DNA from 2 places in the Cryobacterium lyxosi genome. Region 2 is predicted to be linked to the other one. Evidence: riboswitches for the same ligand, from Rfam matches in the RefSeq annotation. Region 2 holds a riboswitch; the other holds the start of a gene.
The links. Region 2 has a riboswitch for thiamine pyrophosphate ahead of E3T27_RS01025 (ECF transporter S component). Riboswitches for the same ligand answer to the same signal wherever they lie in the genome.
Positions count from the first base shown of each region.

Region 1 (5,586 bases), on a different contig from region 2:
GATCGTTTACGGCCAGCACGTATGGCCCGGCCTTGCCGGCACCGTCGACATCAGCAGCGGCGTGGCGATGGCCATGGCCGATTCCTGGAAGGTGACCGTGCACGGCCGCCAGGCCCACGGCTCCCAGCCCGATCAGTCGATCGACCCGATCGTGCTCGGTGCTCACATGATCGTGCGTCTGCAGACCATCGTGTCGCGCGAGGTGCACCCGATGAAGGCCGCCGTGGTCACGGTCGGCACCTTCCACGGCGGACTCAAGGAAAACATCATCCCCGCCACTGCCGAGTTCACCGTCAACGTGCGCACCTTTGACGTCGAGGTGCGCACCCGCGTACTGGACTCGCTGCGCCGCATCATCGCGGCCGAAGCACAGGCATCCGGAGCCCCCGAACCTGTGATCGAGGTGCTCTCCACATTTCCCCGCTGCTACAACGACCCGGCGGCGACCCAACAGCTGATCACTGAGCTCGGCGGCGCCCTCGGAACGAACTGCGTCATCGAGGTGCCGCCGGTGATGGGCAGTGAGGACTTCGGACTGCTCGCCGAGGCCATCGGCGTGCCCTCGGTGTATTGGATGTTCGGCGGCTATTCCCAGCAGACCATCGACGCAACCGATTCCGTCGCCGGCAACCACTCCCCTCACTTCGCCCCGGACTCCGAGCCGGCCTTGGCAGCCGGGCTCACCGCCGCCCTCACCGCAGTCCTGTCGCGGGTCGGCACGCCGGGCGGCACCGCATGAATGCCGCAACAGCCCGACTCTCGGTCAACGGGCCCCGACTGGTCGCTGACCTCAAGGCCCTCGGCAGCATCGGCCGCGGGCCGGGCGGTGGCCTGGATCGCACGTCCTTCTCGGCTGCGGATGGCGAGGCCCGCGCATGGTTGCTCGGGCGCTGCGCCGATGCCGGTCTCAGCGCGGAAGTGGACGGCATCGGCAACATCGTCGTATCGCCCGACTATGACGACCACACCGCCGGCCGGCCCGCCGTGTGGTCCGGGTCGCACATCGACACCGTGCCCAACGGAGGCGCCTTCGACGGGGCGCTCGGCGTGCTCGCCGCGCTGGAATGCCTGCGCCGCATCCAAGAGGAACGCCCAGCTCTGGACCGACCGGTGCGGGCGGTCATGTTCACCGACGAGGAGGGCAACTATGCTCACCTGTTCGGGTCGAGCGCACTCGCGCGAGGATTTTCCCGCACCGAGCTGGAGTCGCTCACCGGTCGGGACGGCGACCGGTTCGCCGACACATTCGCAGCCGCCGGCGGCAACCTCGATGCGGCCACGGCGACCAAGTTAGACCCCGCCGCGCTGCACGCCACGGTGGAGCTGCACATCGAGCAGGGACCGACGCTCGAGCAGCTCGGGCACGACATCGGCGTGGTCACCGGCATCGTGGCGCTCGGCGGCGGCGTGGTGTCGTTCCGGGGCCGGGCCGACCATGCCGGGACCACCCCGATGGACCGGCGCCGCGACGCCCTCACTGCCGCCGGCGCGCTGCTCGTGGCGTTGCCCGAAGTGGCTTCACGCGTGAGCGAGCGCGCCGTCGTCACCTCGGGCATCGTGATGGTCGAGCCGGGGAGCGCCAACGTGATCCCCGGGCTGGCCCGGGTCACGGTGGATTTCCGGGAAGCGGAGGCGGATCTGGTGGACACGTTGCAGACAACCATCGTGGATGTGGCCCGGGAGATCGCCCTGCGCTACGAGGTCGCAGTGGAGTGCGATTTTGAGGTCACGATCCCGCCGGTCCAGCTCGACGCCACCATCCAGGCAACCATCGCCACCGCGGCCGCCGCGCGCGGGCTATTGTACAGCTCGCTGCCGTCCGGGGCCGGCCATGACTCGCAAAACATGGCTCAGCTGGCGCCGACGGGCATGATCTTCGTGCCGAGCATCGATGGCCGCAGCCACTGCCCCGAGGAGAACACTGCCTGGATCGACGTGGAGAACGGTGCGAACGTGCTGCTCGATACCCTGCTATGCCTCGCCCGCGATTGACGGTCCCGCTTTGCTCGTATCGGATAGTGGAACCCACGTGACAGCGCGCGCCTGACGATGCCATCCGCGCGTACCGAGAAACATCCCGGTCCGGGCTATATCTACGACGTCGCATCCGGGTGCCTGATCGAGGTACCGGCGGCCACAGCAGCAGGATCGGCACAGGAGCGGACATCACTGCGCCTGATCGAGGTTCTGGTGGTGACCTCGTCGGAGTCGTCATGGTGATGTTCGAAGACTTGGTATGCAGGCATTGAGTGTGAACCAAAACGTTGTTCGTCCAGGCTTGATCTTTTTTTGGTTACACTCATCTTGAACACGGGAGTCCGGTGAGCCGGGCTGAGAGGAAGATTATCAATCTTCGACCGTCGAACCTGATCTGGATCATGCCAGCGCAGGGAGGCAATTTTCTCACATCCCGTGCCCTGATATTTCTGCAATCAAGGAGGGCACGACAATGCAACTATCTCTATCCAAAAGTGCGCCGTCGCGGTGGGTGACGGTGGTCGCGCTGGCTCTTGCCGCGGCGACAGTTCTGAGCGGCTGCGCCTCAGACTCGGCGACAGGCACCGACTCGTCTATCGCGTTGACTCCGGTGGCCTTCGCCTTGGACTGGACACCGAATACCAATCACACCGGGCTGTATGTCGCTCTTGAGAAGGGCTACTTCACGCAGGCGGGGCTTGAGGTGAGGGTGCTTCCCTACAGCCAGTCATCCCCCGACGCACTCATCAACGCCGGGTCAGCTGACTTCGGTATCAGCTTCCAGCACGCGGCCACCTTCGCGGCGGCAGCGGGCGTGCGTAACATCTCGGTGATGTCGGTGCTGCAGCACGACGCTACGGCGATCGGGGTCCTGGCCAGCCGCGACGACATTCGCAGCCCCAAGGACCTCGACGGCAAGACCCTCGGCATGGCAGATCCCAGCACAACTTTTCCCACCGAGGCTTCGGACGTGATCAAGAACGATGGTGGAACGGGCGAGTTCAAGAAAATCACGCTGGGCACCTCCGCCTATGAGGCCCTCTATGCCGGCAAAGTTGACTTCACCTCGGCATTCACCACCTGGGAGGGTATCGATGCCGCTCTTCGTGGCACCCCGATGAAGTTCTTTGCTCTGCAGGATTATGGCGTACCGGACCAATACTCGGTGATCGTCGAGGCAAACCGGGCCTGGACAGCCAAGCACCCCACCGCCACTGCTCAGTTCGTTCAGGCCCTGCAACAGGGCTACCAGTTCGCGGCCGATAATCCAGATGCCGCGGCGAAGATTTTGATCGATGCCAATCCCGGCGCCTTCGAAAACACGGAACTCGTTTACCAAAGCCAGAAAAAACTGAGCGCTTCCTACCTCAAAGATGCCAACGGTAAGGTGGGCACTCAGTCGGCAGACACTTGGCAGGAGCTGGCCGATTTCCTCTACGGTGCCGGCCTCTTGGCCGACGAAGACGGCAAACCGCTCACGGCATCGCTGGACACGTCGACATTGTTCACCGAGCGCTACCTTAGTGAAAAATAGCATCACCGTGAAGCCGGCTCCAGCGCCCCGCACGAGGGTACTCTCGGCGCTCGCGCCTCCTGCCGCGATCCTCGCCGCGCTCGTGATCACCTGGCAGGTGGCGGTAACGGTCGGTGGAGTGCAACCGGCGATTTTGCCCTCCCCGCAGCGCATTCTTCAGCAGGGCTGGGAGGCCCGCACCGCGATCTGGGAGAATACGCTCCCTACCCTGCAAGAAACGTTTCTCGGCTTCGCCGTCTCCCTGACCGTCGCTTGGACGCTGGCGATCCTGATCGATTTTTCGCCCGGGCTACGGCGAGCGCTGGTACCACTGCTGGTGGCATCCCAAGCCATACCCATCATCGCGATCGCGCCGCTGATGGTTATCTGGTTCGGGTTCGGAATGCTGCCCAAAGTCATCGTCATCGCCCTGGTGACATTCTTTCCGGTCACGGTCGGACTGATTGACGGTTTCAACCGCACCGATCGAGACGCGATCAATCTGCTGCGCAGCATGGGGGCCAACCGGTGGAAGCAGTTCGTGTACGTGCGTCTTCCGTCGGCGCTTCCCTCGTTCTTCACAGCCCTCCGAATCGGAATCGCCTACGCCGTCACCGGTGCCATTTTTGCCGAGTATGTCGGCGCCGAGCGAGGCCTGGGCATTTATATGGCGATGATGAAGAACTCGTTTCGCACCGATCTTGTGTTGGCGGCCGTTGCGGTGACCGCGTTCGTGAGCGTGTGCCTGTTTCTGTTGACCTATGTCGCCGAACGGGCGATCATCCCTTGGCACTCGAAGGAACGCAGGAGCCGGCATGGTTGAGGCAACGCCCCCGAAGATCGAATTGCGCGGAATATGCAAGTCGTTTCCGCTCGGCCACGGGCAGGTACGGTCGGTCCTCGACGACGTCGCCTTCTCGGCGCAGCCGGGTGAATTCGTTGCCGTGATCGGTCCGAGCGGATGCGGCAAGAGCACCATGTTCAACATCATGGCCGGCCTGGAGACGGCCAGTTCCGGCGAGATCCTCGTCGACGGGGATGTCGTCACCGGTCAACATGAACACTTCGCCTATATGCCGCAGAAAGATTTGTTGTTCCCCTGGCGCAGCATTCTGGAGAACACATCCCTCGGCCTCGAGGTTGCGGGGGAAACAAAGAAGATCGCCCGAGCACGGGCGGCCAGTCTCTTTCCAGCCTTCGGCCTGTCTGGTTTTGAAGATGCACATCCTTTCGAACTCTCCGGGGGCATGCGCCAGCGCGCGGCCTTGCTGCGCACCGTGGTGCAGGGCAGAGATGTCCTGCTGCTGGACGAACCCTTCGGGGCTCTGGACTCCCTCACCCGCACGGACATGCAGTCCTGGTTGCAGGGGGTGTGGTCCCAAAACGCCTGGACTGCGGTGCTGATCACCCACGACATCCGTGAGGCCATCTACCTCGCCGACCGGGTGGTCGTTCTCAGTGCGCGGCCGGCATCCGTGCGGCTGAACCTGACCATCGACCTGCCACGGCCGCGCGCGCTGTCGATGACCACCTCAGCAGAGTTCGCCGGATACGAACGCACACTCCTGGCGACCCTGCACGAGGAAACCCGCTCGTCCAGTGCACCCTAAGCGTCAGCGCCGACCGTGGGGCGTTGTAGCCCCAGATGCCCACGCAAGGTATCGGCGGTGTAGCGGGTGCGGAACAGACCGCGCCGTTGCAACACAGGGATCACCCGGTCCACGAACTCGTCCAAGGATTCCGGCAGCAGCGGCGGCATGACATTGAAGCCGTCTGCGGCACCGGAATGAAACCACAACTCGATTTGGTCGGCGATCTGCTCCGGCGTTCCGACCATGGTGCAATGCCCACCGCCGGCGGCAAGCCGGCCCAGTAACTGCCTGACCGTGGGCTGCTCAGCCTGGATAATTCGTAGGATGGTCGCATACCGGCCCTGAGGCCCGGTGAAGCCTGCCAGCGGCGGCAGCGGCGGCACCGGCGCATCCAAGTCCCAGTTACTGCAATCCTGTTGCACGAACGTTCTCAGCTGCGCGAGCGACTGCTCGGTCGGTAGGAGGGCGTCGACCTCCGCCTGCTTCGCCTGCGCCTGCGCTTGT
Region 1 is NZ_SOGT01000015.1:256,281-261,866, reverse strand. It holds gene E3T27_RS14720 (amidohydrolase) at 1-739, shown strand, start outside; gene E3T27_RS14715 (Zn-dependent hydrolase) at 736-1,992, shown strand; gene E3T27_RS16785 (hypothetical protein) at 2,050-2,220, shown strand; TPP riboswitch at 2,301-2,410, shown strand; gene E3T27_RS17080 (ABC transporter substrate-binding protein) at 2,450-3,511, shown strand; gene E3T27_RS14700 (ABC transporter permease) at 3,501-4,313, shown strand; gene E3T27_RS14695 (ABC transporter ATP-binding protein) at 4,306-5,100, shown strand; gene E3T27_RS14690 (LLM class flavin-dependent oxidoreductase) at 5,097-5,586, opposite strand, start outside.
Region 1: another riboswitch for thiamine pyrophosphate. It lies ahead of E3T27_RS17080 (ABC transporter substrate-binding protein); the one in region 2 lies ahead of E3T27_RS01025 (ECF transporter S component).

Region 2 (5,586 bases):
TGCTATCGGTATCAGGCAAGAATGAAGCTCCAGGTTTCAGCCCACACCGCAACGCCAATGGCGATACCGGCAATGGCGAATCCGATGCCGACCAGGACCGCGTCGGCCGCTCGGACCCGCGACGGTCGTGCCCAGGTGCGGGGCTCGTCGCTGCCGAATCCGCGCGCCTCCATGGCCGTGGCGAGTTTACTGCCCCGACGCACCGAAATGACGAGCAGGGAAAAGGCCGGGCCGAAGAACCGGCGAGCGGCGCCGCGCGGCCCACCGCCATCGCCGACCCCGCGGGCCCGACGGGCAAGCGTGAGCGAGTGCCAGTCTTCGATGAACATACCTACGAGTCGCAGACCAGCCAAACCGCCGAGCACAAACCGCGCGGGCAGCCGCAGCACCTGGGCGAGGCCATCGGCGAGGTCTGTCGGATCCGTCGTGGCGAGTAGCACGATACCGGGCAGACCGATGGCGAGCACCCGCAGCCCGATGGCCAGGCCGAGCTGGGCTGAGCCTTCGGTCACCGAGATGAATCCGAACTGCCACAGCAGCGCGCCGGAGTCTTCGCCATAGAGCACCGTCGTGATGGCAGCCATCGGGGCCGCAATCCAGACCGGTGCCGTTCGCAGCCAAAATTGTCGGGCGCTCAGGCCGCACCAGAGCAAAAGTCCGGCCTCGAGCAGCAGGGCGACTCCGGCCGAGACCCAGTCGATCGAGAGCAGCAGCGCACAGCTCACGATCAGGGCAACTGCGAGCTTGGCGACCGGGTTGAGTCGGGCGACGACGCTCGGGCGGATCGTCGGGGTCAGCAGACTCATGGCGCTCCCGTCCCGAGCCGGATCGGGTCAGGCATACCAATCCGGTATTCCTCGTCCGCGAGAGCGTTGACGAACTGGGCGTCGTGGGTGACCGCGACGAGCGCGATGCCCTCATCGAGCAGCTCGGCCAGAAGGGTCACGAGTTCCTGCCAGGTACGAGAATCCTGCCCGAAGGTCGGCTCATCGAGCACGAGCAGGCGGGGACGGGTCGCGAGAACGGTGGCGACGGACATCCGCCTCTTCTCGCCACCCGACAGGGTGAACGGGTTGGCGTCGGCGAGATGGTCGAGTCGCAGCCGGTGCATCAGCTCGTCGACGCGGCTGGTCTGTTCGGCCTGGCTGAGCCCGAGGGCGCGCGGGCCGATCTGCAGGTCGGCCCGCACCGTCGCGGCCAGGAATTGGTGTTCCGGGTCTTGAAAGACGGTTCCAATGCGGGTCAGCAGCTGCTGGGAACGCCAGCGGTGCGGCTCGGAAACGATACCGGCCGCAAACGTGTCACTTGCCTGCAGCGTTCCCCCGGCCGGCTTCAGCAGTCCGGCCAGCGTGAGGGCGAGGGTAGATTTTCCGGCGCCGTTGGGGCCGGTCACAACGGTGGCGGTGCCGGCCCGCAGGTTGAGGGTGATGCCAGCGGCGACAACGGATGCCGCACGCCGTCCAAACGGAACGCGACCCAACGCGAGCCCCTCGGCCCGCAGCAGGGTCTGCACCGAAGTGATTGGAGAGCGCGCCGGAAACCGGGGGGGCAGGGCTGGCACCCAGACGCCGGCCTGCGCCAATCGCTCACCTTGCCTTGACAGGATTTCGCGGGTGGGGCCGTCGGCCAGCACGCCGCCGGCCGGGTCGAGCACGATGACGCGGTCGACGACGTCCTGCCAGACCTCGACCCGATGCTCGATGACCACAAAGGTGGCCCCGGAATGATCGAGGGAGCGCACAACGGCGTCGCGCACCTCGATGACACCAGTGGGGTCGAGGTTCGCGGTCGGTTCGTCGAGCAGCAACAGCCCCGGCCGCATAGCGAGCACGCCCGCCAGAGCCAGGCGTTGCTTCTGCCCGCCGCTCAGGCTCGAGGTGGGGTGGTCGAGGGGCAGGTCCAGGCCGACTTCGGCAAGAGCCTGCCGCACCCGCGGCCAGATCTCGGCGCGCGGGACGGCGAGGTTCTCGCAGCCGAATGCGACATCATCTCCGACCCTGGCCAGCACGACCTGGGAGTCCGGATCCTGCAGCACGAGTCCGACCCGCCCGCGCGCCTCGGCCGCGCGGCGACCGTCGATGAGCAGGCTGCCGGTCTCGTCGCCGTCTTCGGCATCGCCGAGCACTCCGGCCAACGCGTGCATGAGGGTACTCTTGCCTGCACCGCTGGCACCGAGCAGCAAAACCCGCTCGCCGGGCGTGACCTGCAGGTCAAGCCCGGACACCGCCTGATTGTGGCGCCCGGCGTGGCGCCAGCCCCAGTCGCGGGCTCGAATCTGTACGGCGCGGATCTGCGCGCCGTGACCGGCCGGGAACGGCGGGGTGTCCAACATCCGCTAGCTGATCGCGGCGGAGGGTGCTCGCGACCCTTCCCGACCGGCAGCAAACCGGCTCAGCGCACCGGTGCGGGCCAGGCCGCGCACGGCCAGCCAGGACAGCAGGCCGGCCAGCACGGTGCCCGACACGACAGCGGATACGAAATAGACGACCCTGTAGCCGAAATCCAATGCCGCATAGCTCGTGAAGGTCGTGTCGAGCAGACCTACTGCCACGCCGGCGCCCGCGCCAGCGAGAAGGGCGACACCGAGTCGCCAGTTGCTATAGAGGAACAGCGCGAGGATGATTTCGGCGCCCAGGCCTTCGACGACGCCCCAGATGAGCGTGGAGAAGCCCCACTGGGTGCCGATCAGCATCGACACGACAGCGGCGACGACCTCGGTGTACACGGCTGCGCCGGGCTTTCGGATGATGAGACCGCCGAGCACTCCGGCGAACAGCCAGCCACCGGCGAGGAGACCCTCGAGGCCGGGCGTGAACGCGAGGATCGCACTGAGCGGGGACCAGGCCAGGCCCCAGGCCCAGAAGATGACGCCGCTCGCAACGCCGATGACACTCGCGACGACGATGTCGACCACGCGCCAGCGAAAGTTGCGGGGCTTCTTCGCCCTCGAAGCCTGGCGAGTGGACTGACGGAGTGAAGACGTTGTAGCGTGCACTGTTCGTGCCCTTTCCGTAGGTGAATACAGGGCACGGGATCGAGAAGCCTCCCTGCGCTGGCATGATCCAGATCAGGTTCGACGGTCGAAGCTTGGTCAGCTTCCTCTCAGCCCGGTGTACCGGACTCCCGTGATACCGCCAATTCTAGCGCCCCGCCTAGACTTGCGGCATGGGAATCACGACATGAGTATCAGCATCCTGCTCGTGTTGGCGGCGCTGTATCTCCTGCTGATGCGTCGGTTCCTGATGCGGCGTCGGCGTATCGCCCAGGGATTGCCGGTGAGCGGCCCGTGGCACTTTCCGTCCTGGCTGCGGCCCAGGGTGCCTCGGTGGGCGCGCCGTCGGTTCGCGCGCCGGCCGCGCCGGCCCCGCCGTATCCGTTCTGCTCGTCGCCCCCGCCGCGCGCGCCCGGGCCCAAATGGGGGAACCGGGCTGAGTTTATAGACTGGGCCAGCGGCCCGGGCCCCGCCTAGAGAGCAAAGCTACTTCTTGAGGGCTCGGATTATTCGGGCCAGGGCGCGCCCGGCGACCAGAAGGAATGGCACACCGACGGCGAGCAGGGCGATGACGTTCGGCTCAAACCGAGCGGTGCCGCCCGACTTGACATAGGCACCGATCGGCAGCGATACGCCACCGCCGCCCCCACCGGATCCGACAGCACCGCCTTCGCCGGCATCACCGCCACCGAAACCGTAATAGCTGAGCGCCACCGGTATGAGGGTGACGCCGTCAATTTGCACGGGATCACCGTAAGCCGATTTCACACCGGCGGAACGGAAGGTTTCTGCGAGTTTTTCCGGGAGGCTGGTCATTCCAACAGGGTAGCCGACTCGTGCCTTATGGGCGAGGCTTGAAGAAGGAGGCCGAACGCACTGTTCCCGCCCCGAATCGCTCGGTCACGGAATCGACTGCCAGCTCGGCCCCGCGCCAGTCCTCGTCGGGATCCCATAAGCCAACCGATCCCGACGCTGGACCGAGCTGCTCGGCCCGCACCCCGATCAGTCGCACCCGAATACCCGACGCGGCCAGCAGGTCGAAGGCAGCGACTGCTTCCTCATAGATTCGCCGGCCGACATTGCTCGGTTCAGCGAGGGTGCGCGACCGGGTAACGGTACTGAAGTCTGTGTAGCGCAGCTTGAGTGCCACGCGCCGTGCCACGAGATCGCTGCGCCGCAGCCGTGCCGCTACAAGGTCGCACTGCCGCAGCAACTCACTGTGCAGTCGGTCGATATCGGTCACGTCGTGTTCAAAGGTCACCTCGTGGCCGACGCTCTTCTCTTCCCGCTCGACCGTTACCGAGCGTGGGTCACGCCCCCAGGACAGCTCGAACAGCTTCACACCGGAGGCCTCCCCCAGTGTTTTTTTCAGCACGTCCAAGGGCGTGCGGGCAATATCGCCGATGAGTTTCAGGCCGAGGCGCGTCAGCATCTGCTCAGTAGCGGACCCCACGCCCCAGAGTGCGGTCACGGGCAGCGGATGCAGAAACTCCACCGTCTTGTCGGCCGGCACGACGAGCAGACCGTTGGGTTTGGCCAGGCCGGAGGCAAGTTTGGCGACGAACTTGGTCGACGCCGCGCCGACGGAGCAGACGAGGCCGGTTTCGGCGAACACGCGGGCGCGAATGAGTTCGCCGATCACAGCCGGTGAACCGAACAAATTAGTCGCGCCGGCAACGTCAAGAAACGCTTCGTCGATGCCCAGCCGTTCCACCAGTGGCGTGACGTCGTCGAAGATACTCATCACTCGGGTGGAAAAGTCTCGATACTGTCCCATGTGCGGCTCGAGTACGATCGCGTTCGGGCACTGGCGCAACGCGAGCGACATGGGCATGGCCGAGTTCACACCGTATTTTCGAGCGATGTAGTTGGCCGCCGTGACGACCGAACGGCCGCCGCGGTGGCCGACGATCACCGGCAGATGCGCGAATTCAGGGTGAGAGAGCAACTCGACCGAAACAAAGAACGCGTCCAGATCAACGTGCAGCACCGTCGCCGAACGGTCGTCGACGTCGTCCGCCGAAATCTGCCGCCCGCTGCCATCCTGTCTGCCCACCGAAAAACCCTAACCCGATCCGGCTCATATGCACTACTGACAGAGGGAAAATACAATTCCACGGCATAACTCCTGCAAATCACTGCGGGAAGATGTCGGGACCGCGTCTTTTCGCGGGAGCCGTGAATCACGTCACGCAATCTGCAGGAGTTATGCGACGGGACGACACGTTTTATCGGGCAGCTAGCCGAGCGTCGTGCCGAAAACCAGCCCGAGCAGGTAGGTGACCGCGGCCGCGCCCAGGCCGATCACGAGTTGTCGCAGCGCACGCTTCAGCGGCGGACCGCCAGAGAGCAGGCCGACGACTGCGCCGGTGGCCAACAGGGCGACGCCCACAAGAATCGTGGCGACGATGATAGCCGCGTAGCCGCTCATGCCGAACAGGTAGGGCAGTACCGGCAGCAGCGCGCCCGAGGCGAAGAAGCAGAAACTCGACAGGGCCGCTCCGGTTCCGGTGCCGATGGCCTCGTGCTCGTCATGCGTGGGGGCCTGCGGGCTGACCGCCGAGATCGGTCCGGTCGCCGCGTAGGCGGTAGCG
Region 2 is NZ_SOGT01000002.1:9,415-15,000, reverse strand. It holds gene E3T27_RS01040 (AAA family ATPase) at 1-19, opposite strand, end outside; gene E3T27_RS01035 (energy-coupling factor transporter transmembrane component T family protein) at 12-806, opposite strand; gene E3T27_RS01030 (ABC transporter ATP-binding protein) at 803-2,332, opposite strand; gene E3T27_RS01025 (ECF transporter S component) at 2,336-2,995, opposite strand; TPP riboswitch at 3,027-3,137, opposite strand; gene E3T27_RS01020 (hypothetical protein) at 3,479-3,808, opposite strand; gene dinB (DNA polymerase IV) at 3,834-5,048, opposite strand; gene E3T27_RS01010 (VIT1/CCC1 transporter family protein) at 5,232-5,586, opposite strand, start outside.